3 regions of the Pseudarthrobacter sp. 10T415 genome follow, and region 1 is predicted to be linked to each of the others. Evidence: riboswitches for the same ligand, from Rfam matches in the RefSeq annotation. Region 1 holds a riboswitch; each other region holds the start of a gene.
The links. A riboswitch is a leader RNA that binds a small molecule or an ion and turns the genes downstream of it on or off. The one in region 1 is predicted to bind thiamine pyrophosphate.

Region 1 (9,683 bases):
GGCTCCACCCAGCCGCTGATCGCCATTGACCTGGCCCTTACCCACGACTTCGATCCCGCGGTGGGAGAACTCGATGGCGTGGAACTGCTGACGCTCGAATCCGTGCGCCTGGCGGCGCCGCAGGAGCAGGCCGAATCGCTGGCGCAGGCCAGTGGCATCGTCAAGGGCGCAGCCAAGGCGTTTGAACAGGAACGCGAAGCCCGGTCCGTGGACTCGGCCATCGTTGCCCTCCGCCGGCACACCATGGACGTCCTGGACGCCGAAATGGAAAAGGTCCGCGCCCGGCACGGCTGCACTGCAGCGGCCGAGGAAGTGGAGTTTGCCCTGCGCCGGATGGTGAAGCAACTGCTGCACGTACCCACAGTGCGCGCCCGCGAGCTCGCCGCGAACGGCCAGCAGGACGACTATGTGGCGGCCCTGGAAGCGCTCTACGGCATCACCGTGGAACAGCCCGGAACAGCAGCTCCCGCAGCCGGCCAGCCGGAATGCCCGGTGGACCACAAGGGCCTCGAAAGCGCCTGACCCTCCCCTGTTCGTCACGGCCGCTCAGCAGTGGCTTCAACAATCCCAACGCGCGCTCACCAGTGGCGGCAATAATCCCAACCCGCGCTCACTAGTGGCGCACAAAACGCCAACGCCCGCTCACTATCCTCAAGGGAGTGAGCGGGCGTTGCTTGTTAAGCCGCCGGAAGTGAGCGGGCGTTGGTGGTGGGGTCAGTAGACGGGCTTTTGCGGCTCCACCTCACGCACCCAGGAGAGAATGCCGCCGTCGAGATGGCTCACGCGCCGGTAGCCTGCCTTCTGCGCCGCGGCCAGGACGTTCGCCGAGCGGGTCCCCGCCTTGCACAGGAACACGATGTCCCGGTCCTGGGCAATCTCCCCCCAGGCATCCCCCGCCAGGATCCTCCCCTGCGGAATGAGCACGGCGCCCTCGATCCGGACGATCTCGAATTCACCCGGCTCGCGGACGTCCACCAGGTCGAAGTCCTTCAGGCCGGCCTTCCGTGAGGCCAGCATGGTGGCGAGCTGCGCGGCGGTGACGGTGTGTTCGGTGTCTGCCGGCGCCTGGGGCTCGATGCCGCAGAACGCCTCGTAGTCGGTCAGTTCGGTGACGGGAGCGGCCGCCGGGTCCTTGGACACGCGGATCTCACGCCAGCTGCCTCCCAGGGCGTCGTACAGCGCCACCCGCCCCAGCAGGGAGCGCCCGACGCCGGTAATGAGCTTCACTGCCTCAGTCACCATCAGTGACCCCACTGCCGCGCACAGCATGCCGAAGACGCCGCCCTCGCCGCAGGAAGGAACAGAGCCGGCCGGTGGCGCCTCAGGGTAGAGGTCGCGGTAGGTGGGCCCATGCTTTTCCCAGAAGACGCTCACTTGGCCGTCGAACCGGAAGATTGAGCCCCAGACATAAGGCTTTCCCAGGATCGCGGCAGCATCATTGACGAGGTAGCGCGTGGCGAAATTGTCTGCACCGTCGAGGATGAGGTCGTAATCGGCAAACAGCTCCAGCGCGTTGGATGCGTCGAGCCGGACCTGGTGCAACCGGACGTCCACGAGTGGATTCAGGGCGGCGATTGCGTCGCGCGCCGATTCGATCTTCGGCCGTCCGACATCTGCCACACCGTGGATGACCTGGCGCTGAAGGTTGCTCAGGTCCACGGCGTCGTCGTCGATGATCCCCAGGGTTCCAACTCCCGCGGCTGCGAGGTAGAGCAAGGCGGGCGAGCCCAGTCCGCCGGCGCCGATAACCAGTACTTTCGCGTTCTTGAGCCGCCGCTGCCCTGCCGAGCCGATTTCCGGAATGATGAGGTGCCGGGAATACCGTTCCACCTCTTCGGAGGTGAGTTCCGGGGCGGGTTCCACCAAAGGATCAAGGGAAACTGCTGAAACATTTGCAGTGAACGGCGAAGGCATACTTCAATGTATGCCCCGGGGTACCGCCGGGTCATATTACCCCGCAGTAAAGTAGGGGGTAACTGCAATGGAAAGAAGGACAACTGTGGTCCATGAAGCACGGGCTGACCGCCCGCCGGCGGCCGAACCGCAAAGTTCACCGCGACCCGCGGGCCAACGGTCGGCCCGGCTCCCCCGTGATGAACGGCGGGCACAGCTTCTTTCCGCAGCGCAGGAAGTCTTTGTGGCGAACGGTTACCACGGGGCCGCCATGGATGAGATCGCCGAGACGGCGCATGTGAGCAAGCCGGTCCTGTACCAGCACTTCCCGTCCAAACGCGAGCTGTACTTGGCCCTCCTGGACAGCCACCTTGCGTCCCTGACCGACCTGATGCTGGGGGCGCTGAACTCCACCACAGACAATAAGGAACGCGTCCAGGCTGTCATGCGGGCGTACTTCCGGTTCATCGCCAGCGACGACCAGGCCCACCGCCTGGTCTTCGAGTCCGACCTCGTCAACGATCCCGACGTCAGTTCGCGCCTCGAAACTTTCAACCGGACCTTTGCCGATGCCATTGCGCGGGTGATCGCCGGGGACACCAAGCTGCCCCACCTCGAAGCGGAACTGCTGGGCCGCGGCCTGGCGGGGATGGCGCAGGTCAGCGCCCGGTACTGGCTGGAAACGGACGGCAACCTGGACCTCGATGTGGCCAGCGACCTCATCTACCGTTTAGCTTGGCGCGGAATCTCTCGCTTCCCCAAAGAGTCCTAGACTACAAATAGACCATCATCAAAGAACCTGACCGGCTGGGAGGCCCCTGTGGAAATTAAGATCGGCGTGCAGAACGTTGGCCGCGAGATCGTCCTGGAATCAAACCAGGATGCGGAGACCGTGGCCAATGTTGTGGGAGAAGCCATCAAGGGTGGCAGCGAACTGCGCCTCACCGATGACAAGGGGCGCCTGATCATTGTTCCCGGCAACGCCCTGGGCTACGTGGAAATCGGCGCGGAAGAAGTCCGGCGCGTAGGATTCGGGCAGTTCTAGCACCGGCTGGAACTGCCGTGCTTCCCGAAGGAGACCCATGCTTTCCCTGATCATTGTTGTGCTGGCCACCGTTGCGGCCGGCTTCATTGTCTGGGCCAATGACAAGCGTCATGCCAAGTATGGCGCAGGCCTTCCGGCCGGCGTGGCCGTCGGGGTGGCTGCACTGAGCTGGATCATCCTGATGGCGGCGGGATTCGGTTACCTTCCCGGATTGACGTGGCTCCCCTGGGTGCTGCCCATAGTGCTGGGCGCGGCGGCATCCGTCGGGGCAGTGCTTGTCCTGAGCCGCACCCGGGCAAGGAACGATACCCATCGGCTGACCGCCATCCTGAGGCGCTAGTCACCGTTAAACGGCTGTGGCCACCACCTTCAACGGTGGCGGCCACAGTCGTTTAAGCGGTGCAATCCCCTAGGCGGTACATCCCCTGAAGCATCACTGGCTAAAGGAACTCGGCCCGGCCCTCCATGGCGGACGACGCCAGCGCGTGCTCGCGGCGCGGAATGCGCCCGGCTTCCTTCGCCAGCCGCCCGGCGATGACGGCGTGCTTGAACGCCTCACCCATCAGGGCCGGGTTCTGGGCACGGGTCACCGCCGTGGCCAGCAGGACAGCGTCGCACCCAAGTTCCATGGCCAGCGCCGCGTCAGATGCCGTGCCGATCCCTGCGTCCAGGACCACGGGCACGCTTGCCCGGGAAACGATGAGTTCGATGTTGTGCGGGTTGAGGATTCCCAGCCCGGTACCGATAGGAGATCCCAGGGGCATCACTGCGGTAGCACCCAGGTTTTCCAGCCGAAGGGCCAGGACGGGGTCGTCGTTGGTGTAGGCAAAGACTTTGAAGCCGCGGTTGACCAGCTGTTCGGTTGCATCCACCAGCTCAACGGCGTCTGGCAGGAGCGTGTGCTCGTCTGCGATGACCTCCAGCTTCACCCAGTCGGTTTCCAGCGCTTCCCGGGCCAGTTCGGCGGTCAGGACGGCGTCCCGCGCAGTAAAGCAGCCTGCGGTGTTGGGCAGGACCCGGATTCCGTGGTCCACCAGCAGTTGGAACAGGGAGCCCGATTCTGCGGGTGAGTAGCGGCGCATGGCCACGGTGGTGAGGGAGGTTCCGGAGGCAACAAGCGCGGCGCCCAGGCCGTCCAGGCTGGGCGCGCCACCCGTTCCCATGATGAGCCTCGACTCCAGGGCAACGCCGTCAATGACGAGGGAATCAGGCCTGGCGGGTGCCGCGGAGGTATGGGTGGCCGGTTCGGAAACGGTGTTCGCTTCAATCATGGTGTCAGCCTCCCTGTACTGCGGTGACGAGTTCGACGTCGTCTCCGTCCGCGAGCGCGGTGCCGTGCCATTGGCTGCGGGGCACCACTTCGGAATTGTGAGCTACGGCCACCCCCAGCCTTTGTCCGTCGGTTGCCTGGCCGTCGGCCGCAAGCGCGCGTCCGGTCACCTCGCTGACCAATGCCGTGATGGACGCACCGTCCGCCACGGTGCGGGATGCCCCGTTCAGGGTGATGTTCATGCTGTCTCCTTGATGTTGAATCTGGGGGCCGGGATCCGGCCGGAAAAGCGGTCAGGACTGAACGGCTGCCACCGGGGGTCGGCCTTCCCATCCATCAGGTCGCGGCAGATGGCGGCCGCGGCAGGGGTGAGGAGGACGCCGTGGCGGAAGAATCCTGTGGCAACGATGAGTCCGGGGACATGCGCTGCACTGCCGTCTCCCCCGTCCACGGGCACCCTGCCCAGCAGCGGGGCATTGTCCGGGGTAGCCGGGCGGGCCCGGGCCGTGCATTCGAGCAGCTCCAGCTCTGCGACCGCAGGCACCAGCACCTGGGCGTCGCGAAGCAGCTGGTACACGCCGCCAGCGGACACTGCGCTGGCCGGTCCTGCACCGGCGGGCACTGCACTGGATCCGGCACTCGCCGGCATGGCTCCGAACGCAGTGCCGGCCCCAACCAGGGCGTCCTCCCGCTGGGTGGCGCCGATGACCACTGTTCCGTCCTCGCGTGGAACCAAGTAGACGGGCACACCGCGCACCAGCCCGCGGACGGTGGACGTCAGCAAGGGCTGCAGGTGCGGGGGGACGGACAGCCGCAGGATGTCGCCGTGCACAGGGCGCAAAGGTAACCGGAGTCCCCTCGGCAGGTTCTCCAGGGAGCCCGCCGCCATGCCGTTGGCCACCACCGTTTCGCCGGCGAGCACCAGTCCGCCTCCGGCCAGCCGGACACCAGCCACCGCGCCGTCCGCCCACTCCAGTCCCACTGCCCTGTCCGCCACGGCAAATCCGTCCAGAGCGCCGGCAACCGCAGTGTCTGCAACCGCAGTGCCGGCAACGCCGCTGCCGGCTGGCAGGTGGTTGGCCAGGGCTGCCCGGAAGCACTCCACGAGTCCCCGGGGATCCACCTGGTGGTCTGCCGGGGTATCGAGTGCGCACGCAATGGCGGGGCTGAGCAGCGGTTCCCGGCGCCGGGCCTCACGGACCGTCAGTGGTTCCACGGCGAGTCCATTGGCCTGCTGCACGCCGCGCAGGTCCATCAGTGCCTGCCGGTCGGCGGCGTCGGCGCCAATGGTGAGCGTGGGCGTCGCCAGGAATCCGGAACCGCGGCCTGACACGCGGCTAAGGTCCGCCGCGAACTGCGGCCAGCGCTCCGATGCATCCAGCATGAGGCCCAGGAGCTCTTCCTCTTGGTAATGCAGCTCGCTGACGGGGGCCAGCATGCCTGCCGCCGCCCAACTGGCTCCGGATCCCGGTGCATCGTCGATCAGCACCACGGACCGGCCAGAGCGCCTGGCTTCCCAGGCGATGCCATGGCCTATGACGCCCCCGCCGATCACTGCTACGTCGGCGGCTATTGCCGGGACAGCGGCTGGCTCTGCGATGCTGTCCGGAGGGCTTTCGGGGATGCCCATGGTGTCTCCTTCCCTACGCCGGCATTAACCGGATCAGGTCAAGCGGTCGGCTCTGACGCCCTCTCAGCCCGGCGCTTTGTGACAGCTGCCGCGGGCTCCCGCAGTACGAGGCAAGTGTAGAGGAACTAGGCTTGCAGCCATGAATGTGTCCCACTCCCCTGCCCCCGCCGCAGCACCCGGCACCGATGCCTTCACCACAGCGGCGGGTAACGGCGCACTGAAATCCGCACGCCTGTACCTCTGCACGGATGCGCGCCGCGGCCGGGGCGACTTCGCCGGGTTCGTGGACGCCGCGTTCGAAGGCGGCGTGGACATCATCCAGCTGCGGGACAAGTCCATCGAGGCGGCCGAGGAGCTGGACCTGCTGGCCATCCTCAAGGAATCAGCCCAGCGGCACGGGCGGCTGTGGGCCGTCAACGACCGCGCGGACATTGCGGTCCTCTCCGGTGCTCCCGTTTTCCACGTGGGCCAGAAGGACCTGCCGGTACCGGCCGCAAGGACGCTGCTCAACGGCAACGCCGCCATCGGCCTGTCAAGCCACACGCCGGAGCAGGTGGACGCCGCGCTGGCCGACGCCGCAGGACCTGCCGGCCTCGACTACTTCTGCGTGGGACCTCTCTGGGCCACCCCCACCAAGCCCGGCCGGGCCGCCGTCGGCCTGGAACTGGTGAAGTATGCGGCCGCGAAGGCGCCCAGTGACGTGCCGTGGTTCGCGATCGGCGGGATCGACCACTCCAACGTGGACCAGGTGGTCGCGGCCGGAGCGTCAAGGATCGTGGTGGTCCGCGCCATCACCGACGCTGCCGATCCCGCTGCTGCCGCTGCCTCGCTTCGTTCTGCACTGGACTCCGCGGCTTCCTGAAGCCGCGGACGTCCCACAACCCGGTTTCCCGAACGCACCGCGGTCCGCGGCAACACGTCACGACCGCGCCCGCACCGATTCCCTGCGAAATCGCATGACTTGGGGTTAGGCTGATTTTCGTGTCACATCATCGGCTGGCTCCCAACGTCCATGAGCGCACCAATGCCCTGGAAGAGGCCCTGGCCGCGCTGCGGACGGAGCTGGAACTTCCGGGCCCCTACCCCGGTGACGCGGTCAGGGACGCCGAGGCCGCGGTGGCCGCGCTGCGCCTGCCGGACTACGACCTGACCGCGGTGGAGTTCGTCACCATCGATCCGGCGTCGTCCACGGACTTGGACCAGGCCCTCTTCATCGAAACGGACGACGACGGCGGGTACCACGTCCTGTACGCCATCGCCGATGTCCCCGCGTTCGTTGCGCCCGGCGGACCCCTGGATGCCGAAACCCGGCGCCGGGGCCAGACGTTCTACGCCCCGGACGGGCGTATTCCCCTGCACCCTGAAGTCATCAGCGAGGGCGCCGGGAGCCTCCTGCCGGACCAGGACTGCTCGGCCTTCGTCTGGGATTTCCGGCTCGACGGCAACGCCGAGGTCACGACCGTCGGTGTCCGCCGGGCACGCGTTCGAAGCCGCGCGAAACTCAGCTACAAGGGTGCCCAGGCTGACCTGGACGCCGGTACTGCCTCTCCCCTGCTGGGCCTGCTGAAGGAAGTTGGGCTCAAGCGTGTCCGCCTTGAACGCGCCCGCAACGGCGCAAGCCTGAACATGCCGGACCAGGAGATCGTCCAGCTGCCCGATGGCGGCTACCGCATTGCTGCTGCTCCCCAGCTGCCGGTGGAGGACTGGAACGCCCAGATTTCCCTGATGACGGGGATGGCCGCCGCCAAGATCATGCTCGATGCCAAGGTGGGGATCCTGCGCACCATGCCGCCACCGGATGAGCGTTCCCTGCACCATTTCCGGCTGCAGACGGAAGTGCTGGGCAAGCCCTGGGACGGCGAGGTGGGATACGGGGAATACCTGCGGACCCTTGACCCAACGGACCCCCGGCAGCTGGCCATCATGCACTCGGCCGGCATGCTCTTCCGCGGCGCCGGTTACACCGCCTTTGATGGCAACGTTCCGGAGGCCGCGGTCCAGGCAGCCATCGGCGATGCCTATGCCCACACCACAGCGCCGCTGCGCCGCCTGGTGGACCGCTTTGTGCTGGTGACCTGCGAGGCGTTGAGCAACGGAGGTACTGTCCCCGGCTGGGTGCGGGATGCGCTGCCGACCCTCCCTGAGATCATGGCAGGCTCGGACCAGTTGGCATCCCGGATGGAGCGCATGGCCCTGGACACGGTGGAGGCCGCCCTACTGGTCAACCACATCGGCCAGGAGTTCGACGCGATCGTGATTTCGGGGTCGAAGCCGCAGAAAGAGAACGGCAACGGGAACGGCAACACCGGCACCGGCACCGGCAACGGAAAGAACGGGAACGGGAACGGGAACGGTTCCTCCGGGATCATCCAGATTGCCGACCCTGCCGTGACGGCCCGCTGCGCCGGTGAGCTGGAGTCCGGCACCAAGGTCCGGGTTCGCCTGGTGTCGTCGGATATCGCTGCCAGGGAAGTGCACTTCGAACTGGTCCAGTGAGCCTGATGCCATCCGGTCCCGGCTTCCACACGGTGCGGAATCAGGGATTCCGGGCTGATGCGGCTAGACTGAAGAGGTAGAAATGGATGCCCGGTCGTTGATTTCCTTGAACTGAAACCAACAAGCCCGCCCCTACGCGATCTTGAGATTTGCCCGCTGGTCGCCAGTGCCAGCGTTAGATAGCCCGCGATCGGCTTCCACTGGAATTGCTTGCGCGCTTCGTTCGTGCTCCGGATCGGCCCCATCGGCCTGCCTGTTGAGCACGCTGCGCGATTGCCCAAATGAATAAGGAAACTCCCCGTGAGTGAATTGCATACCCACCAGCTTCTGTCCGATGAGTCCGGCACCGAGACCATCGAGCCGGAAGAAACCATCATTTCGGACGAAAAGCCGCATGAAATTGCGGAGAAGTCCTTTGCGGACTACAACGTCCGTGCTGACATTGTGGAGTCCCTGGCCGACGCCGGGATCACCCACCCCTTCCCCATCCAGGCAATGACGCTGCCCGTCGCACTGTCAGGCCACGACATCATCGGCCAGGCCAAGACCGGTACCGGAAAAACCCTCGGTTTTGGTATCCCGGCGCTCCAGCGTGTTGTGGGCCGCGACGATGCCGGCTTCGACAAGCTGCCCGTCCCGGGCGCTCCGCAGGCCCTGGTGATTGTGCCCACCCGCGAGCTCGCGGTGCAGGTGGCAAGCGACCTCGAAACCGCCTCCCGCAAACGCAACGCACGTATCGCCACCATCTACGGTGGCCGCGCCTACGAGCCCCAGGTGGATGCCCTGCAGAAGGGCGTCGAGATTGTGGTGGGAACCCCCGGCCGCCTGATTGACCTCTATAAGCAGAAACACCTGAGCCTGAAGAATGTCCGCATCGTTATCCTTGACGAGGCCGACGAAATGCTGGACCTCGGCTTCCTGCCTGACGTTGAGACCCTGATCGCCGGCACCCCTGCCGTCCGCCAGACGCTCCTCTTCTCCGCCACCATGCCCGGCCCGGTCATCGCCATGGCACGCCGGTACATGACCCAGCCCACGCACATCCGCGCCGCTGACCCCGATGACGAGGGCCTGACCAAGCGGGACATCCGGCAGCTGATCTACCGTGCCCACAGCATGGACAAGATCGAGGTTGTTGCCCGGATCCTGCAGGCCCGCGGCCGCGGCCGGACCATCATCTTCACCAAGACCAAGCGCACCGCAGCCAAGGTGGCAGAGGAACTGGTGGACCGCGGCTTTGCGGCCGCAGCAATCCACGGCGACCTGGGCCAGGGTGCACGCGAGCAGGCCCTGCGCGCGTTCCGCAACAACAAGGTGGACGTCCTGGTGGCAACCGACGTTGCTGCCCG
Region 2 (9,683 bases), on a different contig from region 1:
ACCCGGACCAGCCCGCCGGATCCGGTCCGGCCCAGTAGGGCAGCCCCCGTAGACTTGACCCGAAACCCCACCAACGCATTGGAGCAGTTGTGACCACTGAGCGCACCCTCGTCCTGATCAAGCCCGACGGCGTCGCCCGTAACCTCACCGGCGCCATCCTGGCCCGGATCGAAGCCAAGGGCTACGCCCTGGCCGAACTCAAAAAGGTGAACGCCACCCGCGAGCTGCTCGAGCAGCACTACGAAGAGCACGTGGGCAAGCCGTTCTACGAGCCGCTGGTGGAGTTCATGCTCAGCGGCCCTGTGGTTGCCGCGATCTTTGAAGGCCACCGCGTCATCGAAGGCTTCCGTTCACTGGCAGGCACCACCGATCCCACCACCGCGGCTCCGGGCACCATCCGCGGCGACTTCGGCCGCGACTGGGGACTGAAGGTGCAGCAGAACCTGGTGCACGGCTCAGACTCCTCGGACTCCGCTGAGCGCGAGATCAAGATCTGGTTCTAGGACCCGCCCTCCGCGCCGCCATGGTGGTGCGGACCAACAGATAAGGCCAATGTTCTTCGTGAACATTGGCCTTATCTGTTGGTCCTAGGGCTCTGGGCGGCTAGAACCCTGACGTGCCGGCGAACACCTGGATGAAGGCGAAGAAGATGCTGGCAATCACGCCCACGTAGATCAGCGCCACGATGATCCAGCCGGAATCGCCCACGACGCGGGCGGCCCCCGAGGGGACGGGAATGACTCCGGCCGAGATGTTGCGGATGGTGGTCCAGACAAAGAGCGGGATCATCGCGGCCCAGACGATCATGCAGAACGGGCACAGGACGTGGATGTCATAAAGGGCCTGGGACCACAGCCACACCACGAAGATGAAGCCGAGGGTAACGCCGGCCTGCAGCCCGATCCAGTACCAGCGGGCAAACGTGGCGCCGGACAACAGGGCCATGCCCACGGTAATGATGATGGCGAACGCCACGATCCCGATGAACATGTTGGGGAAGCCAAAGAGTGAGCTCTGCCAGGTCTTCATCACTTCGCCGCAGGAGATAAACGGGTTTACATCGCACACGGTGGTGTGGTTGGGATCCTGCAGCACCGCGAGCTTTTCCAGGACCAGGGTTCCGGAAGCGAGCCAGCCGATAACTCCGGTAATCACCAGGAGCCAGCCGAAGGGCCGGTTCCGGGCCATCACCGGCGTATTAGCCGCCGGGGCGCTGTCCGGGGTGGTGGTCCGCTCCTGGGCTGGCGTGCCGCTGACGGGGGAGATGCTGGGCATTGGTATGGCGTCCTTTTCGTCCGGTGCTCCTGAGCCTGATTGTAACGCCGGCGGCTGGACGCAACGCCCAGGGAACAGAAAGCCCGCGGCACCTTCCCACGTGATTTACCCCGCGTGTGAGAGAATGAACGTGGCTGGAAGCCGAACCACATTCGGTCTCCGGTCCGGTGGTTTGTTCCCAAGACCGCCAATGACGAGCAGGGCAGGCTTCGGATTGTTCCGACACTCCCGCAATCTCCATTGGACGGCACCTGGTTGTGGCATGTAGAACAACGGGTTTCAGAACTTTCCACTGGCTCCTACGGGCTGCCGCACCCCATTGCCGGTGCGAACCTGGGAGCATCCACTTGACTTCTGTCAGCGCCTGCGGGTTTTGACAATATGTGCCCCAATGGGTGCCGGATGTGGCGGTACGTCAGGGGCAGGAGTGTTGCCACAGATGAACAATGAAACTGAGCTTTCCGTTAACGAGGTTGAACCGGCTGTGGAAGCCGCGGCCGAACCCAAAAAGGCTCCCCGGACCCGACGCAAGGCAGCGCCGAAGGCCGATGACGCCGTAGCCGCAGCCGCCGCCGAGGTGGCTCCGAACGATGCCCCAACCGCCGTTGCGTCGGCCGGCAATGAGGGTGCCCCCTCAGCCCCGGCCAAAACCGCCGTGCGCCGGCCCCGGGCCAAGAAGAAGGCAGACGCCGCCGAGCCGCTGCCTGCCTTTGCCACCGATGCAGACTCCACGGAAGCCGGTGCGGCCGCTGACGCTGCCCCCGCCGAAGCTGCCACCGCCGCAGAAGCGCCTGCTGCCAGCGAAGTACCCGCGGAACCCACCGAGACCAAGCCGGTCCGCCGCCGTCGCGTTGCCACGAGGAAAGCTGCTCCTGCGGGGGCACCTGCAGAAACGCTGGCCCCCGCCGAAACGCCGGCCCCTGCCCAGGAACTGCCCGTCACCGCTGCCGCGCTGGACGCTGAAACGGCGGACCAGGGCGCCGTGGCCCGGGAGGCGGCCGTAGAGGCAGCAGCAGAGAAGCCCGCCGAACAGGAACTTACCGCCGTCGAGACCGCAGCCGAGGCCGCCCCGGAGCAGGCCCCCGGCACGGCAGCTGCCGCTGCAGCAGGAGAATCCGCTGCGACGCCGGCCGAAGCCGCCGAAGCCGCCGAAGCTACCGCGGCTGGCGAGGAACCGGGCGCGTTTGCCTCCCTGTTCCTTGAGCCCGGCTCGCCCACTTCCATGCTGTTCCAGGCACCGGACCTGAGCACCGTCGTCCGCCCCGCTACGCCCGCCGCCGCAGCGGAGGAGGCCGAGGACGAAGACGACGCCGAGGACAACGAATCCGAGGAATCCTCCAGCCGCCGCCGGCGCCGCAGCCGTGGCCGCCGGGGGCGCAGCCGTCTGGACGAGCGCGACGACGCCGGAACCGGTGGCTCCGAGGCGGATGACGCCGCCGACGAATCGGACGAGGAAGAAGCCGGTCCGGCCGAGGACGGCGTGACGTCCCGCCGTCGTCGTCGCCGCCGCCGCGGTGACCAGGACCTCGAACTGACCGGCGGCAACGACGACGATCCGCCCAACACCGTTACCCGCGTGCGCGCACCGCGTGCCGTCAGCGAGGCGCCCGCCAGCAACCGGGTGACCAGCGTTAAGGGCTCCACCCGACTGGAAGCCAAGAAGCAGCGCCGCCGCGAATCCCGGGACACGGGCCGGCGCCGCACCGTCATCACCGAAGCGGAGTTCCTGGCCCGCCGCGAATCCGTGGACCGGCAGATGATCGTCCGCCAGCGCGACGACAGAATCCAGATTGGCGTCCTCGAGGACGGCGTCCTGGCCGAGCACTTTGTCTCCAAGACCCAGCAGGACTCGCTGATCGGCAACGTCTACCTGGGCAAAGTCCAGAACGTGCTGCCCTCCATGGAGGCTGCCTTCGTGGACATCGGACGCGGCCGCAACGCCGTCCTTTACGCGGGCGAAGTGAACTGGGAAGCCGTCAACCTTGAAGGCAAGCAGCGCCGTATCGAGAACGCGCTGAAGTCAGGCGACACCGTCCTGGTCCAGGTGACCAAGGACCCCGTGGGCCACAAGGGCGCCCGCCTGACCAGCCAAATCTCGCTGCCGGGCCGCTACCTCGTGTACGTCCCCGGCGGTTCCATGACCGGAATCTCCCGCAAGCTGCCCGACGTCGAGCGGAACCGGCTCAAGCGCATCCTCAAGGACCGCCTGCCCGAGCAGGCGGGCGTCATTGTGCGCACGGCGGCCGAAGGGGCGTCCGAAGAGGAGCTGACCCACGACATCAACCGGCTCCGCGCCCAGTGGGAAGGCATCGAAAGCCAGTCCTCCTCCACCAAGGTCCTGGCTCCGGAGCTGCTGTACGGCGAGCCCGACCTCACCATAAAGGTGGTCCGTGACGTCTTCAACGAGGACTTCTCCAAGCTGATCGTCTCCGGCGAGGACGCCTGGGACACCATCGAGGCCTACGTCACCTATGTGGCGCCGGACCTGGTGGGACGCCTGGAAAAGTGGACCAAGGACCAGGACATCTTCGCTGCCTGGCGGATTGATGAGCAGATCCACAAGGCCCTCGAACGCAAGGTGTTCCTGCCCTCCGGCGGCTCACTGGTGATCGACCGGACCGAAGCCATGACCGTGGTGGACGTCAACACCGGCAAGTTCACCGGCAGCGGCGGCAACCTCGAAGAAACCGTCACGAAGAACAACCTTGAAGCGGCCGAGGAAGTGGTGCGCCAGCTGCGGCTGCGCGACATCGGCGGCATCATCGTGATCGACTTCATCGACATGGTCCTGGAATCGAACCGCGACCTCGTCCTGCGCCGCATGGTGGAATGCCTGGGCCGCGACCGGACCAAGCACCAGGTGGCGGAAGTCACCTCGCTGGGACTCGTCCAGATGACCCGCAAGCGCATGGGCACCGGGCTCCTGGAAGTCTTCGGCGAGCAGTGCGAAGCCTGCGCGGGCCGCGGCGTCGTCACCCATGACGACCCCGTAGAGCACCGCCGCGCCAACATCGTGGCAGCCGAGCAGCACGTCCACCGCTCAGACAACCGCTCCGATTCCCGCACCAACGGGAACCGAAACGAGGGCAACCGCAGCGAGGGCCAGCGCAGTGAGGGTCAGCGCAACGAGGGCCAGCGCACCGACAGCAGCCAGGAAGGTACGCGCGGCGAACGCAAGCGCCGCCGTGGACGTGGCGGCCAGCCGGTCGAACAGGCACCCGCACCCGCAGCGGTGGCTGCCCACCCCGTCCAGCCGGACCCGCACGAGGCCGAACGCCATGCCAAGGCTGAAGCCACCAGGCTGGCCCTGGCCAACATTGCTGCTGCTGCCCACGCCGCACACCTGCATGATGATGAGGTGGCGGCCCGGCTGGCCCCCGCCCAGCAGGACGCGGGCACAACGGAGAAGCACGACGACGGGACGCCGGCACGCCCGGCAGCTGTCCTGACGTTCGGCGGCGAGAAGGTCGCGCTGCCCTTCGTTGAGCACGCAGACGAGCACCAAGCCTCGCCTGCGCTGTCGCTTGACCGGCTTGCCGAAGCGTTTGCCCACCTGGGCCAGCCGGCTTCGCCTGTTGGCAGCCAGCCACAGGAGTCCGGGACGGCCCAGGCCGCGCCGGCCACCCCCGAACCGGCGGAGGCAGCGGTTGCGGCACCCCAGCAGCCCGTTGCGCCTGCCGCCCCCGACCTGTCCCGGCAGCGCCGTCCGCGGCGTAACCGGAGTGCAAGCAGGGCGCAGGGCGCAGCCAACGAGACCACCGTGGAACACCATGAGAACGTCCCGTCGGCCAGCGAAGGCCACTCCCATGCCGCCAAAGCGCCCCAGCCCGCAGCGCCGGCAGAGCCGGCAGCCAAAGCCGATGCGCCCATCATCCTTGGCGTAGGGGTTCCTGCTTCCGAGCTCTGACCCTGCCCAGGCACTGCAGATGCCCGGCCCTCCACTCCTGTGGTGGGGCCGGGCATCTGCCGTTAACGGGGAACGGCCCTCAGCAGCGCACTTAACAGGTGCAGTCACCTTTCGGTTGACTGCCGTCCAGCGGCTAGGCTGGGGAACCGACACGGGGTGCCGCGCACCAGGCCCGGCTGAGATCCACACCCGTTGAACCTGTCCGGTTAGTACCGGCGAAGGGATGTCTCTTTTGTCTTCGACCCTTGCCATGCCCGCAGCCACCCCGCTCCCGAATCCCTCCGCAACCGTAATGCCGGCTGCCGTACGGGACGTGCCCCGGGTCCTTGCCATCGCGGGCTCGGACCCCTCCGGTGGGGCCGGCATCCAGGCGGACCTCAAAAGCATCGCGGCCCACGGCGGTTACGGCATGGCCGCCATCACTGCCCTCACCGCCCAGAACACCCGCGGGGTGACCGCCGTCCATGTTCCTCCGGCATCCTTTTTGGCACAGCAGCTGGCGGCCATCAGCGACGACATCCACGTTGACGCCGTCAAGATCGGCATGCTGGGCGACGCCGAAGTGATCGATGCCGTGCGCACCTGGCTGGAGAAGGTGCGCCCCGCCGTCGTTGTCCTGGACCCCGTCATGGTTGCCACCAGCGGAGACCGGCTGTTGCAGGAGAGTGCCGAAGCCGCGCTCCGCAGCCTGGTGCCGCTGGCCCACCTTGTCACCCCCAACCTGGCCGAACTGGCCATGCTGCTGGAAGAAGACGTACAGGACACGTGGGAGGCAGCCCTGGAACAGGGCAGGCGGCTTGCTGATGCCACCGGTGCTGCCGTGCTGGTCAAGGGTGGCCACCTGCAAGGCAGCAGCTGCCCGGACGCCTTGGTTGGCCCGGCCGGCATGCTATCCGCAGACGTAGTGGAAATCCCGGGGGAGCGGGTGGCAACGCGGAACAGCCATGGCACAGGCTGTTCCCTGTCCTCCGCCATGGCCACGGTCCAGGCGCAGGTAGGCAACTGGGAAGTGGCCCTACGGGAAGTGAAACCCTGGCTTGCGGGGGCGCTGGCGGCGTCCGCCGTACTGGAGGTGGGAACCGGCAACGGGCCCGTTCACCATTTCCACCACATCCGCCAAGCGCTTCGGCCAGGCGACTTTACGGCGCAGCTGCGGAAAGATGCCGACGCCCACCTTGAGTCGATCTACGCCCTGGGTTTCCTCCGGGCCCTGGCCTCGGGGACACTTCCGGAAAGCCAGTTCGCGTATTACCTTGCGCAGGATGCCATCTACCTGAACGGGTATTCGCGAGTCCTCGCCCGGGCCAGCGCGCTGGCTCCCACGGAAGCCGAGCAGCTGTTCTGGGCGGCGTCGGCCCAGCAGTGCCTCGAAGTGGAGTCGGAACTGCACCGTTCCTGGCTCAGCACCCGCACCGTCCGTCCCGAACTGGGTCCTGTCACCAAGGCCTACGTGGACCACCTGACGGCTACTTCGGCGTCGGGCAGCTATGCAGTCCTGGCAGCGGCTGTCCTGCCGTGCTTCTGGCTGTACGCGGACGCCGGGAAGACGCTCCATGCCAGGTTCCTCGCCGACGGGGAACCGGCAGGACACCCCTACGCCGACTGGCTCCGCACCTATGCCGACGAGGATTTCGCGGAGGCAACGCGCCGGGCCATCGCCGTGGTGGACGAAGCGGCACGCAAGGCTTCCGATGACGAGCGGCACGCCATGGTTACCGCTTTCCGGCAGTCCTGCCGGCTGGAAGTGGAGTTCTTCGACGCGCCGCGGCTCCACGCCTGAACCTGCCCGGGCCGTGCTGCCGGTACTATGGTCTGGCACGGCCCCGGTGGCGGACGATGTCTGTGGTTCCTATCACAGCCGACCCGCCGGAGCCAGCCTCATTTGCGGCCGGAGACGGAATTAGCGTATTCTGGATCTTCGGTGCTTACGCCAACACTTGGGTTATGACCCCGGGAACATGCCAGCGTGGAAAACACAAGGCAGTCCTGCGGGATAACTCATGGAGACCTTCGGGGAATCCACGGCGTTGAGGCACAGCGGGAACCCAGCCAAACAGTGCAACGGGTGCCGCACGCAATTTTAGTTATAAACGTCGAGAGAAGTGAGTTCCCAAGTGGTGTACGCGATTGTCCGCGCAGGCGGCCGCCAAGAGAAGGTTTCCGTTGGAGACTTCGTTACCCTGAACCGCGTCGCCGGTGGGGCTGGCAGCACCATCGAGCTGCCCGCACTGCTCCTGGTTGATGGTGACAAGATCACCACTGCCGCTGCTGACCTGGCCAAGGTGACCGTTACGGCTGAAATCCTCCAGGACCTCCGTGGTCCTAAGATTGTCATCCAGAAGTTCAAGAACAAGACCGGGTACAAGAAGCGCCAGGGTCACCGTCAGGAACTGACCAAGGTCAAGATCACTGGCATCAAGTAACCACCGGTTACTGTTCAGGTTTTCAGCAGATTCCCCAGAATTTAAAGGCAGGCATTTCAGATGGCACATAAAAAGGGCGCGAGCTCCACTCGCAACGGTCGTGACTCCAACGCACAGTACCTCGGCGTCAAGCGCTTCGGCGGCCAGGTAGTTTCCGCCGGCGAGATCATCGTCCGCCAGCGTGGCACCCACTTCCACCCGGGCGCCGGCGTTGGCCGTGGCGGCGACGACACCCTGTTCGCACTGACCCCGGGCGCCGTTGAATTCGGCACCCGCCGCGGTCGTCGCGTCGTCAACATCGTTGCTGCTGCAGCTGCAGAGTAACAACCAGTTCTGAAGCGGTGGAGCGGGCCAGTTGGCCCGCTCCACTGCTCTTTTAAGCGCATTACAATCGATAGGGCGTCCATGGGCGCCCACACGACACTGAGGAGATTTACGTGGCCAGCTTTGTAGACCGGGTAGTACTGCACGTATCCGGCGGTACCGGCGGCCACGGTTGCGTCTCCGTCCACCGCGAGAAGTTCAAGCCCCTCGGCGGGCCCGACGGCGGCAACGGCGGCAACGGCGGCGACGTCATCCTCCGCGTGGACCACCAGACCACCACCCTCCTCGACTACCACCACGCCCCGCACCGGCACGCCACCAACGGCGGTCCCGGCATGGGCGACTGGCGCGGCGGCAAGAACGGCGAAACCCTGATCCTGCCTGTCCCCGACGGCACTGTGGTGAAGTCAAAGGACGGCACCGTCCTGGCGGACCTGGTGGGGGAGGGCGCAGAGTACATCGCCGCCGCCGGCGGGCCCGGCGGGCTGGGCAACGCTGCCCTGTCCTCGCAGAAGCGCCGCGCTCCAGGCTTCGCCCTGCTCGGCATCGAGGGTGAGTCGAGCGACATTATCCTTGAGCTGAAGTCCATTGCAGACATCGCCCTGGTGGGATTCCCGTCTGCCGGCAAGTCCAGCCTCATCGCCGCCATGTCCGCCGCGCGCCCCAAGATCGCCGACTACCCGTTCACCACCCTCATCCCCAACCTGGGTGTGGTCCAGGCAGGCGAAGTCCGGTTCACCATCGCGGACGTCCCGGGACTTATCGAAGGTGCCAGCGAAGGCAAGGGCCTCGGCCACAACTTCCTGCGGCACGTGGAACGCTGCGCCGCCCTGGTGCACGTCCTGGACTGCGGCACGCTCGAATCCGAACGCGATCCCCTTTCTGACCTCTCCATCATCGAGACCGAACTTGAAAAGTACGCGGTGGACATGAGCTACGCCGGCCAGGACGGCGAAGTGGTCCCGCTGAACCACCGGCCCCGCCTCGTGGCACTGAATAAAGTGGACCTGCCGGACGGCAAGGACATGGCTGAATTCGTCCGCCCTGAGCTGGAGTCCCGCGGATACCGGGTCTTCGAGGTCTCGGCCACCAGCCACGAGGGCCTGCGCCAGCTCGGCTTCGCCATGGCCGAGATCGTCAAGGCGGCACGGGATGCCGTAGCAGCCGCTCCGCCGAAAGTTACCCCCACTGTGCTGCGTCCGCGCGCCGTCAACGAAACCGGATTCCGGATCCGCCGCGAGGAGAAGGCCCACGAGCCCCTGTTTCGCGTCCTCGGCGACAAGCCCGTCCGCTGGGTCAAGCAGACAGACTTCACCAACGAAGAGGCCATCGGCTACCTGGCCGACCGGCTCGCAAGGCTGGGCGTGGAAACCGAGCTGTTCAAGATGGGTGCCACGCCGGGCGACACCGTGGTGATCGGTGAAGATGATGGCGTGGTCTTCGACTGGGAGCCCACCATGATGGCAGGCGCCGAACTGCTGGCATCGCCGCGCGGCACCGACATCCGTTTCGCCGATACCGGCGACCGCCCCACCCGCACCCAGAAGCGCGAGGAGCAGCAGGAACGCCGGGATGCCAAGGCCGCTGCCCGCGCCGAGCTCGAAGCCGAACGCAAGGCCGGCATCTGGACAGAGTCCGTCAGTGGACGGCGCGCGGCCCAGCCCATCAAGGAAAGTGGCCTGGACTCCGGCGATGAGTCCTAGGGCAACTGCCACGGAACCGGCTTCCGGTTCCGTGGACAGGAGCGCGCTGGC
Region 3 (9,683 bases), on a different contig from region 1:
GACGGGACATTTGAAGTGCCCCGCCCCATCATGACGAAGAGTGAATGTCAGCCCTGGAAGTACTCAATCCTGGCGCCGATGGTGTTGAGCCGCTCTGCCAGGTCCTCGTACCCGCGCTCGATCACGTAGATGTTGCGGAGCTCGGACACGCCGCGTGCCGCCAGCATGGCCAGCAGCAGGCAGGCGGCCGGGCGCAGCGCCGGCGGGCAGCCCACTTCGGCAGCGCGCCATTTGGTGGGGCCGTTGATGTAGATCCGGTGGGGATCGAGGAGCTGGACCTGAGCGCCGAGCCGGTTCAGCTCCGTCAGGTAGATGGCGCGGTTCTCGTACACCCAGTCGTGGATCATCGTCTGGCCGGTGGCGTTGGCGGCGATGACGGCGAAAAACGGCAGGTTGTCGATGTTGAGGCCAGGGAACGGCATGGGGTGGATCTTGTCCTCCGGCGCCTTCAGCTCCGAGGGCTTGGTGGTCACGTCCACCAGCCGGGTCCGGCCGTTCCGTGCCACGTATTCGCCGGAGATTTCCAGCTGCTGGCCCATCTGCCCCAGCGTGGCCAGTTCGATCTCCATGAACTCGATGGGCACCCGGCGGACCGTGACCTCGGAGTTCGTCACGATGCCCGCGGTGATCAGGCTCATGGCCTCGATGGGGTCCTCGGACGGGAAGTACTCGATGTCGGCGTTGATGACGGGCTTGCCGGTGATCCTCAGGGTGGTGGTGCCCACGCCTTCGATGGTGACGCCCAGCATCTGCAGGTAGAAGCAGAGGTCCTGCACCATGTAGTTGGGGCTGGCGTTCCGGATGACCGTGGTGCCCTCACGGTGGGTGGCCGCCATGATGGCGTTTTCCGTAACGGTATCGCCGCGCTCGGTGAGGACGAAGGAGCGGTCCCGTGAATCAGCCGACGGCGCCTGGACAGCGTAGAAACCGGCCGTGGCTTCCACGGACAGCCCAAACTGGCGCAGGGCCTGCATGTGCGGCTCAACGGTACGGGTGCCGAGGTCGCAGCCTCCGGCGTAGGGAAGCCTGTACTCGGCGGACTCGTCCAGCAGGGGGCCCAGCAGCATGATGACGCTGCGGGTTCGGCGGGCAGCCTCCACGTCCATTGAGTCGAGGTCCAGGACGGCGGGCCGGCGCAGGCGGAGGTCGGTGGCGTTGAGCCAGGTGCATTCCACGCCGATGCTGGTGAGCACCTCCACGATGCGGTTGACCTCTTCGATCCGGGCCAGGCGGCGCAGGACGGTGGTGCCGCGGTTGATGAGGCTGGCGCACAGCAGCGCAACTCCGGCGTTCTTGCTGCTGTTCACGTCAACCGAGCCGGACAGGGTGCGCCCGCCCTCCACCCGAAGGTGGGTCATCTGCGGTTTACCCACGTTGACGATGCTCCGGTCGAAGATGGTCTCGAGGCGCTGGATCATTTTCAGGCTCAGGTTCTGTTTGCCCTGCTCCATCCGGGCCACCGCACTCTGGCTGGTTCCCAGCTCAGCGGCCAGCTGGCCCTGGGTCCAGCCCTTCTCGCTCCGGGCGTTCCTGAGCATGACGGCTACGTGTTCAGCGGTTTCCTGGGTCATGCAGCGAATATATCATCTATGAGTTTTTGGTGGCCAATTAGGCGGGTTACAGCTCTATCAAGCTCCTTTTTTATCTTTTCTATGCGATAGAGCCGGCCCGCGGCGTTGCGCCTTGTCCTCTCCGTGATACCGCGGGAGACTGGAACATAAGTTTCCTCAAGCAATAAACGGAGCCCCACATGCCCCGGACTCGAGCCCACCTGCCAGTGTTCAGGCTGGCATGGCTGCTGGTGGCAGCAGTAATATTCAGCTGCGCCGGGCCCGCGTGGGCTGATCCCACCGATTCCCCGGCAGGGCCGCAAGGGGGCGGCAGCAGCCAGTCCCTGCTCGGCAACGACGTTTCCTGGCCCCAGTGCAACGCAGAACTGCCCGGAGACCAGGCGTTCGCCATAGTGGGCGTCAATAACGGTTTGGCCAACAACACCAACCCGTGCCTGCAGGAACAGCTCGAATGGGCCGAATCGTCATCCGGGGCAGTAGCCTCGCAGCCCGAGGCGCAGCTCTACATCAATACTGCCAATCCCGGGCGGGCCGGTTCCTGGTGGCCTGTCAGCGACGAATACCCCACCGGCTCGAAGGTGCACAACCCATACGGATCCTGCAAGGCCGGGGACTACGGCACGGCCTGCGCCTACATGTACGGCTACGCCAAGGCCTTTGACGCCGCCTACGTCCGCGGAGTGACGGACCCTGCGGACTACGTCTGGTGGCTGGATGTGGAAACCGAAAACACCTGGTCCAGCAGCAAGGATGCCAACCGCACCGTCCTGGAAGGCATGACGGATTTCTTCCACAGCATCGACGCAGCAGGTGTGGGGATCTACTCCACCGGCCAGCAGTGGCACAGGATCGTGGGGAACGTCAGCACCTCCAGCAACCTCTACCCCTTGCCCAGCTGGCTGGCGGGATCCCGCAATGCAGCATCAGCGGCCACCGCATGTTCGAAGTCCCCGCTGACCGGCGGCGGGAAAGTGGTGCTGACGCAGTTCATCCACGCCGGACTGGATTACAACCACGCCTGCACCTAGCGGGTCAGTTCCCGGCCCACACCATGTTCCAGGTGCCGGCTGACACCGCCGCCGTGACGGCCAGGCCGGCCATTACCAGGCCGCCGGCCAGGACCCACACATCCAACAGCGTGTAGGTGGATTCACGGGCCCACGTGCGTGGCCCGCCGCCGAAACCGCGCGCTTCCATGGTGACCGCCAGCCGCGACGCCCGCCTGATCGCCTGGACCAGCAGCCCGAAGCTCTGCCCCAGGGTGGCCTTCACCCGCTGCAGCACGCTGCCGCGCGAGCCAACCCCCCGGGCCCGCCGGGCCATGCCGATGGTCTGCCATTCCTCGGCCATCAGCCCCACGAGGCGCATCGCCGCCAGGGTGCCCAGGACGAACCGGTGCGGGAGCCGGGCCTTTTGCGCCAGCGCATCTGCGAGGTCGGTGGGGTCCGTGCAGCTGACCAGGAGTATTGCGGGCAGCGCGATGGCCAGGCCGCGCAGCAGGAAACCCACGCCGGTCTCCAGCGAGCCCTCACTCATGGTCCAGATGCCGGCGTCGATGAGAGTCCTGCCGCTGTCCGGCGCCAGGATGGAAGTGCTCCACCCGCCCACGGCGGCAGCGAGGATCAGAGGCCAGCCGCGTTGCCACAGCAGCCCCAGCGTGAGCCCGGCAAGCGGAAACAGCAGCAGTTCGAAGAACAGCGCCACGGACGCGGACACCCAGTCGATGGAAAGCGCCAGGACCACCGTGATGAGCACGACGGCGGCCAGCTTGCTCAGCGGGTTGGCGCGGGCCAGGAGCGCAGCGTTTCCGCGGAGGTTCAGTTCGTGCCTCATGGCGCCACCGCTTCCGGCGCTGCAAGTTTGAGTTCCGTGCCACCGAGGGCCGCGGTGAATTCGGCGTCATGGGTCACGGAGACCACTGCCGTTCCGGCGTCCAGGAGTTCGGAGAGGAACGATGCCAGCTCGGCCCAGGTATTGGCATCCTGGCCGAATGTGGGCTCATCCAGGACCAGTACCTGAGGGCTTGCCGCCAGGATCGTGGCCACGGAAAGCCGCCGCTTTTCGCCGCCGGACAGGGTATACGGGTTGGCGTCCACCAGGTGGGTAAGCCGCAACCGTTCCAGCAGCTCATCCACCTTGTCTTCACCGTGCCCCAGGTGCCGGGGCCCGAAGAGCAGTTCGTCCAGGACCTTGCCGGTGACGAACTGGTGCTCGGGTTCCTGGAAGACAGTGCCGATCCGCTCGATCAGCTGTTCCGCCTTCCACTGATACGGGGTGATTCCGGCGCCGCGGCTGAGGTCCGTCGTGGCGGAGACCGTCCCGTTGACCGGTTCGAGGAGTCCGGCAAGGGTCAGCGCGAAGGTTGATTTCCCTGCGCCGTTGGGTCCGGTGACGGCGAGCGCCTGCCCGGCGCGGACCTGGGCAATGATGCCTTCCTGCACCGGCACCGGCGGAACTTTGCGGAAGCCTTTTCGGCGCGGGCGTTGCCGGGAGACGGCCAGGTCTTCGGCGGCCAGCAGGAGGCTTCCGGTTCCGTAGGCCTGTTCCGCGGCCCGCGCGCGGGTGGACGGAACGTATCCGGGCACCCAGACACCGGCGGCCGTCAGCATGGTCCGCGCTTCGGCCAGCACCCGGTCCGGCGGGCCGTCCAGGAGCACCGCGGGGTTGGCGCCGCTGCCGGGCTGCAGCACCACGATCCTGTCCACGAGGTCCTTCCACACGGACACCCGGTGCTCCACCACCACCAGCGTGGCGCCGGTCTTGTCCAGGCAGCGGGCCACGGCGTCCCGGACTTCGAGGACACCGGCCGGGTCCAGGTTGGCGGTGGGTTCATCGAGCAGGATCAGCCCGGGCCGCATCGCGAGGATGCCTGCAAGCGCCAGCCGCTGTTTCTGCCCGCCGGACAGAGCCGACGTCGGGTGGTCCAGCGGCAGGTGGGACAGCCCGACGTCGGCCAGCGCCTCGTGCACGCGCGGCCAGATGGCGTCGCGGGGCACGGCGAGGTTTTCGGCGCCGAAGGCGACGTCGTCGCCTACCCGGGAGAGGACCACCTGGGTCTCGGGATCCTGCTGCATGAGGCCCGCGCGGCCCCGCTGGCCGCGGGGCGAACCGCCGTCAACCAGCAACGAACCGGTCTCGTCCGACTCGCCTGCCTCGCCGTCGTCGTCCGCATCGCCCAGCACCCCGGCGAGCGCATGGAGGAGCGTCGACTTGCCTGCCCCGGACGGGCCAAGCAGGAGTACCCGCTCACCCGGGCTGATGTCGAGGTCGAGGGCATGGACGGCCGGTGTGGTGCGCCCCGCGTGCCGCCAGCCCCAGCCGCGGGCGGTGACCGTGGCCGGCCGCACCGTTTGGGGTGCGGCCGCGTGGGAAGGTGCCGGCATCAGGAGAAGACGGGCTCCGTAGCGGCCTTCCGGGATGCAAAGGAGCTCAGCACGCCGGTCCGGGCAAGGCCACGGGTGGCGATCCAGGCGAGCGCGCCGGCGATGATGGCCCCGGAAACAACGGTGAAGGCGATGTACGCGAGCTTGTCACCGCCAGAGTAGGCGATGTTCCAGCCCCACGGCGCGAAGGAGTCGTTCAGGCCGCAGAAGAGGCCCGCCGCGGCACCGGCCAGCAGGGAGACCGGGAGGTTGAATTTCCGGTAGACGAAGATGGCGAAAATGATCTCGGCACCCAGGCCCTGGACGAACCCGGAGAACAGCACGGAGGCGCCGTACTGGGAGCCCATGAGCAGTTCGCCGGTGGCGGCGACCGTCTCGCAGAACAGGGCGGCGCCGGGCTTGCGGATGATGAGCATGCCCAGGACCGCAGGGATCATCCATCCCCCGGCCAGGAGGCCGGTGAGGGGCGGGTAGGCCGCGTTCATCGGCGCGGAAATTGCGGCGGTTCCCTGGGACCAGGCCCAGAAGATGACGCCGCCGGCGATGGCGATCAGGGCCGCCACCACAATGTCCACGACGCGCCAGGACCTGCTGGCGGGCTTTTTGATTGCTGAAGTAGTCATGTGATCCTCCTGGAAACAGGAGGGGAAAGTGGACGCGGGTGCCGGCTGCTGCCGCCATTTCCCGCGCACTTCGAGAACTCGACTCCCTTGCGCCGGTACTAACCGGATCAGGTTCGAGGGTCTGCGGCTGTCCGCACTCTCAGCGCCCACCTGCGTTTCCCGGCTGGTGCCGGGGCCGACGGCGGCGCTCCCCTGTCGTAAATGTGTTGTTGATGATGCTGTGGATGTCTTGCGTTTGAATGTTTCGCGCCCTTCCGGGCGTGCTCAAGTTTACACCTGGAGGGCGGTAGATTGTGGGCCATGACTGCCGACCCGCCAGATGTGACTGACTACGATCCCGACTCCGCCGACGCCCAGCCGGAAGGCTCGCTCCAGGCCCTCATCGGCCGGATCGAGGCGGAGATCAGGGAACTGCAGTTCCCCGGCTTTTCGCCGGATGACGCCCTTAACCTTGGCCTGCTCCTGGTGGAGCTCGGCAAGGAGCGGAATCTTCCCATCGCCATCGACATCACCAAGGGCGAGCAGGTCCTCTTCCACGTTGCGCTCCCCGGAGCCACCCCGGACAACGAACACTGGGTCCGCGCGAAGCAGCGCACGGCCGCCCGTTACGAGGTGCCGTCATTGCTGGTGGGCCTGCGCGGCCGGGCCGGTGGCGGGCGGATCGAGGACAATGCGTGGTTCGACCAGTCCCGCTACGCTGCGCACGGCGGTGCATTCCCGGTCTACGTCACGGGCGTGGGCGCGGTTGCCACGGTGACCGTGTCCGGGCTGCCTCAGGTAGCGGACCACGACCTGGTGGTGGAAGCAATGCGCGGGGTACTCGGAACGGCTGGTTGACACTGCCCGGAGTTCTCACAAGGATTGAGCCGGAAAGCGTTTTCTGAGCTGCCTGCTGCCGGACCGGCCCCAGGCATGAGCCAAGGAGTGCGACGTGCACAGCCAGCCCACCGTGATCAACCGCGAAGCGCTGGTACGGCGCCACAACGTGGAGCAGGACAGCCTCGATCCGCGGAGTCCCGCCTCGGTGGGCAACGGTGAGTTCTGCTTCACCATGGACCTGACCGGCATGCAGTCCCTTCCCGGTGAATATCCGGTGGCCGCCAGGGATGACCTGCCGCCCGGCACTTTGCTGGGCACGCAGGCGCAGTGGGGCTGGCACTCCATCCCGCCGGAACAGGAGTACACCCTTGCCGGTTCCACGGTCATCTACGATTCACCGCGTGGCCCTGTCCCCTATGTGGACATGGTGGGCGCCATCGTGGATGGCCGCGAAACGCAGTCATCGCGGGCGGAAACCTGGCTCCGCGCCAACCCCCACCGGCTGGACCTGGGCCGGATCGGCTTTGCGCTCCCGGGAAGGGATGCCCCCGCACTCACCCGGGACGACTTCACCGGCGCGCACCAGGTCCTGGACCTCTGGACCGGCACGGCCACCAGCATCTTCAGCCTGCACGGCAGTCCGGTCAACGTCACCACGGCCTGCCGCCCGGACAGGGACGAGCTGGGATTCCGCATCCTCTCCCCTGCCCTTACGGACGGCCTCGCCGTGTCCCTGACGTTCCCCTACGGTTCCGAGGGCTGGCACAACGCAGCGGACTGGAACAGGCCCGCCGCACACACCACCACCGTTGAAGAACGTCACGCCGCCGGCCCGCGCCGCCACTGGCTGATTTCGCGCTGCCTGAACGGTTCCCGGTACCAGGCGGCCGTCAGCGGCGAGGGGCTGGAGCTCGAACAGGCCGGCCCGCACGAAGTGCTCATCCGGGCCGCCGAGGGGCAGGACAGCCTCGACTTCAGCGTGCACTTCATCAGCACGGGGCAGGGTGACTGCCTCCCCCGTGGCAACGGCGGCATCGGCGGGCGTTCAATGCCGGGATCGGAACCGGCCCCCGGGTTGGCAGCCGCACCGGATGTGGCAGCGGCACCGGGCAGTGCCGCCATTGCCGCGTCCCGCACGGCCTGGCCGGAATTCTGGAAGTCGGGCGGCGCCGTCGACCTCTCCGGAACAGCCGATCCCCGCGCCGGTGAGATCGAACGCCGGACTGTACTCTCCCAGTACCTCACCGCCATCAACTGCTCCGGATCGCTGCCGCCGCAGGAGACGGGGCTGGTCTGCAACTCGTGGCGCGGCCGCTTCCACCTCGAGATGCACTGGTGGCATGCCGCCCATTTCGCCACGTGGAACCGGACGGAGCTCCTGCTGCCCGCCCTCCGCTGGTACGCCTCCGTCCTGGAACCCGCGCGGCAGACGGCCAAGGCCCAGGGGTTCGACGGCGTCCGCTGGCCCAAGCAGGTGGGTCCGGACGGGCGGGAAAGCCCCAGCCCCATCGGCACCTTCCTGATCTGGCAGCAGCCGCACCCCATCCATCTGGCGGAACTGGCCTACCGGGCCGAACCATCACAGGAACTCCTGGAGGAATTCGCCGCGGTGGTTTTCGAAACCGCGGAGTTCATGGCCGCCTTCGCGCACCCCACGGACCGGGGCTTCGAACTGGGCCCGCCCCTGGTGCCGGCGCAGGAGAGCTACGAGTCGGTGCGCGGGACGGTCACCAACCCCACGTTCGAGCTTGCCTACTGGCAGTGGGCCCTCCGGGTGGCCAATACGTGGCGGGAACGGCTGGGCTTGCCTGCTGAGGGCACCTGGGCGGCGGTAGCGGACGGCATGGTCCCGCCCAGGGTGGTGGACGGCGTGTACGCGGCGATCGACGTCGAGCCCTTCACCATCCGCACGGACCACCCCTCGATGCTGTGCGCCCTGGGGGTGCTCCCGCGGACGGACCTGGTGGACCCGGAAATAATGCGGGCCACGCTGGCTGACGTACTGGCCGGATGGGACTGGGACAGCACCTGGGGCTGGGACTACCCCGTGATGGCCATGACGGCCGCCCGGCTGGAAGACCCTGAGGCCGCAGTGGATGCGCTGTTGATGGACGCGGCGAAGAACCTGGTCCTGCCCAACGGGCACAACCGGCAGACGGATTCGCTCCCGCTGTACCTGCCCGGCAACGGCGGGCTGCTGGCGGCGGTGGCGCTCATGGCTGCGGGATGGGATGGCGGCCCGGCGCGGCACGCTCCCGGCTTCCCCCAGGACTGGACAGTGGCATGGGAGGGGCTCATCCCCGCGCCGTAGGAACTTAGCCAGTAGGGTGGGGTGCAGACCGTTTTACCGCCCGCAAGGAGTACCAGGAATGAACCTTCTCATCAAGCTGCTCGGCACCGGCGTAAGCCTGGGTGCAGGATTTGCCGGCACCAAGCTGGTCAACACCATCTGGGAAAAGACCACCGGCAACAAGCCGCCCACCGGCAAGGGCGAGGACGTCCCCACCAGCCTTCGCTCGGCCCTGACGTTCGCACTGATCTCTGCGTTCGTCAGCACCATCATCCAGGTCCTGGCCAACCGCGGCACGCAGCGCGCCATCACCCGTTTCGCCAAGACGCAGGACATCGTCTAAACACCCACGCTGTCCCCGCACGCCGGCTGGCTTCAGCGGGCTGAGCCGTCGTCCTCGCCGTCCTCACGGGCGGCCTGGGCGGCGGCTTTCTGCACTACCGCATCAAGCTCGTCCGAGGTGAGCAGTTCCCGGTGCAGGTGCTTGGTCCGGTACCCGGCGCGGCCCACCATATGGGCGGACACGGGAACCGTCAGCAGCTGGAAGATCCAGGCAACCACCAGGACCGGCCACACCCACCACGTGCGCATCTGCAGCCCGATGGAGGCCAGCAGCAGGAACAGTCCCAGCACCTGCGGCTTGGTGGCGGCGTGCATGCGGCTCAGGAGGTCCGGGAAGCGCAGCAGGCCGATGGCGGCGCCCAGGGACATGATGGCTCCCACCACCATGAACACGGCGGATACCACGTCAATCCAGCCGTCCAGGCTGGTCACGTCCGGGGTCATCATGTCAGGGCTCACTGGGGTGCTCCCGCCGGTCGGCCACGAAGCGTGCAACGGTCACTGAGCCGATGAAGCCGATCACGGAGATGGCCACCACCAGCATCAGGTTGTTCAGGTGCCGGTTCACGGCCATGTCAATGCACAGCGCCGCACCAAGAATGGCCAGCAGGACGTCCGAGGCAAGCACCCGGTCCAGCAGCGACGGGCCGCGGGC

Region 2: another riboswitch for thiamine pyrophosphate. It lies ahead of AC1DBN_RS00315 (bifunctional hydroxymethylpyrimidine kinase/phosphomethylpyrimidine kinase); the one in region 1 lies ahead of AC1DBN_RS04220 (FAD-dependent oxidoreductase).
Region 3: another riboswitch for thiamine pyrophosphate. It lies ahead of AC1DBN_RS07835 (ECF transporter S component); the one in region 1 lies ahead of AC1DBN_RS04220 (FAD-dependent oxidoreductase).

What each region holds. Positions count from the first base shown of each region.
Region 1 covers NZ_JBFTHJ010000002.1:305,082-314,764, forward strand. The annotation lists gene AC1DBN_RS04185 (glutamyl-tRNA reductase) at 1-522, shown strand, start outside; gene moeB (molybdopterin-synthase adenylyltransferase MoeB) at 715-1,914, opposite strand; gene AC1DBN_RS04195 (TetR/AcrR family transcriptional regulator) at 2,000-2,665, shown strand; gene AC1DBN_RS04200 (DUF3107 domain-containing protein) at 2,714-2,938, shown strand; gene AC1DBN_RS04205 (hypothetical protein) at 2,976-3,278, shown strand; gene AC1DBN_RS04210 (thiazole synthase) at 3,379-4,209, opposite strand; gene thiS (sulfur carrier protein ThiS) at 4,214-4,450, opposite strand; gene AC1DBN_RS04220 (FAD-dependent oxidoreductase) at 4,447-5,838, opposite strand; TPP riboswitch at 5,832-5,950, opposite strand; gene thiE (thiamine phosphate synthase) at 5,978-6,700, shown strand; gene AC1DBN_RS04230 (RNB domain-containing ribonuclease) at 6,820-8,334, shown strand; gene AC1DBN_RS04235 (DEAD/DEAH box helicase) at 8,635-9,683, shown strand, end outside.
Region 2 covers NZ_JBFTHJ010000001.1:58,796-68,478, forward strand. The annotation lists gene AC1DBN_RS00295 (DUF4233 domain-containing protein) at 1-38, shown strand, start outside; gene ndk (nucleoside-diphosphate kinase) at 90-503, shown strand; gene AC1DBN_RS00305 (vitamin K epoxide reductase family protein) at 604-1,275, opposite strand; gene AC1DBN_RS00310 (Rne/Rng family ribonuclease) at 1,715-5,182, shown strand; TPP riboswitch at 5,325-5,423, shown strand; gene AC1DBN_RS00315 (bifunctional hydroxymethylpyrimidine kinase/phosphomethylpyrimidine kinase) at 5,433-6,962, shown strand; gene rplU (50S ribosomal protein L21) at 7,297-7,605, shown strand; gene rpmA (50S ribosomal protein L27) at 7,666-7,929, shown strand; gene obgE (GTPase ObgE) at 8,043-9,632, shown strand; gene proB (glutamate 5-kinase) at 9,622-9,683, shown strand, end outside.
Region 3 covers NZ_JBFTHJ010000004.1:65,865-75,547, reverse strand. The annotation lists gene AC1DBN_RS07855 (UDP-N-acetylglucosamine 1-carboxyvinyltransferase) at 48-1,571, opposite strand; gene AC1DBN_RS07850 (glycoside hydrolase family 25 domain-containing protein) at 1,751-2,599, shown strand; gene AC1DBN_RS07845 (energy-coupling factor transporter transmembrane component T family protein) at 2,604-3,404, opposite strand; gene AC1DBN_RS07840 (ABC transporter ATP-binding protein) at 3,401-4,954, opposite strand; gene AC1DBN_RS07835 (ECF transporter S component) at 4,954-5,577, opposite strand; TPP riboswitch at 5,644-5,781, opposite strand; gene AC1DBN_RS07830 (heme-degrading domain-containing protein) at 5,878-6,414, shown strand; gene AC1DBN_RS07825 (hypothetical protein) at 6,509-8,707, shown strand; gene AC1DBN_RS07820 (DUF4235 domain-containing protein) at 8,766-9,029, shown strand; gene mnhG (monovalent cation/H(+) antiporter subunit G) at 9,062-9,472, opposite strand; gene AC1DBN_RS07810 (MrpF/PhaF family protein) at 9,477-9,683, opposite strand, start outside.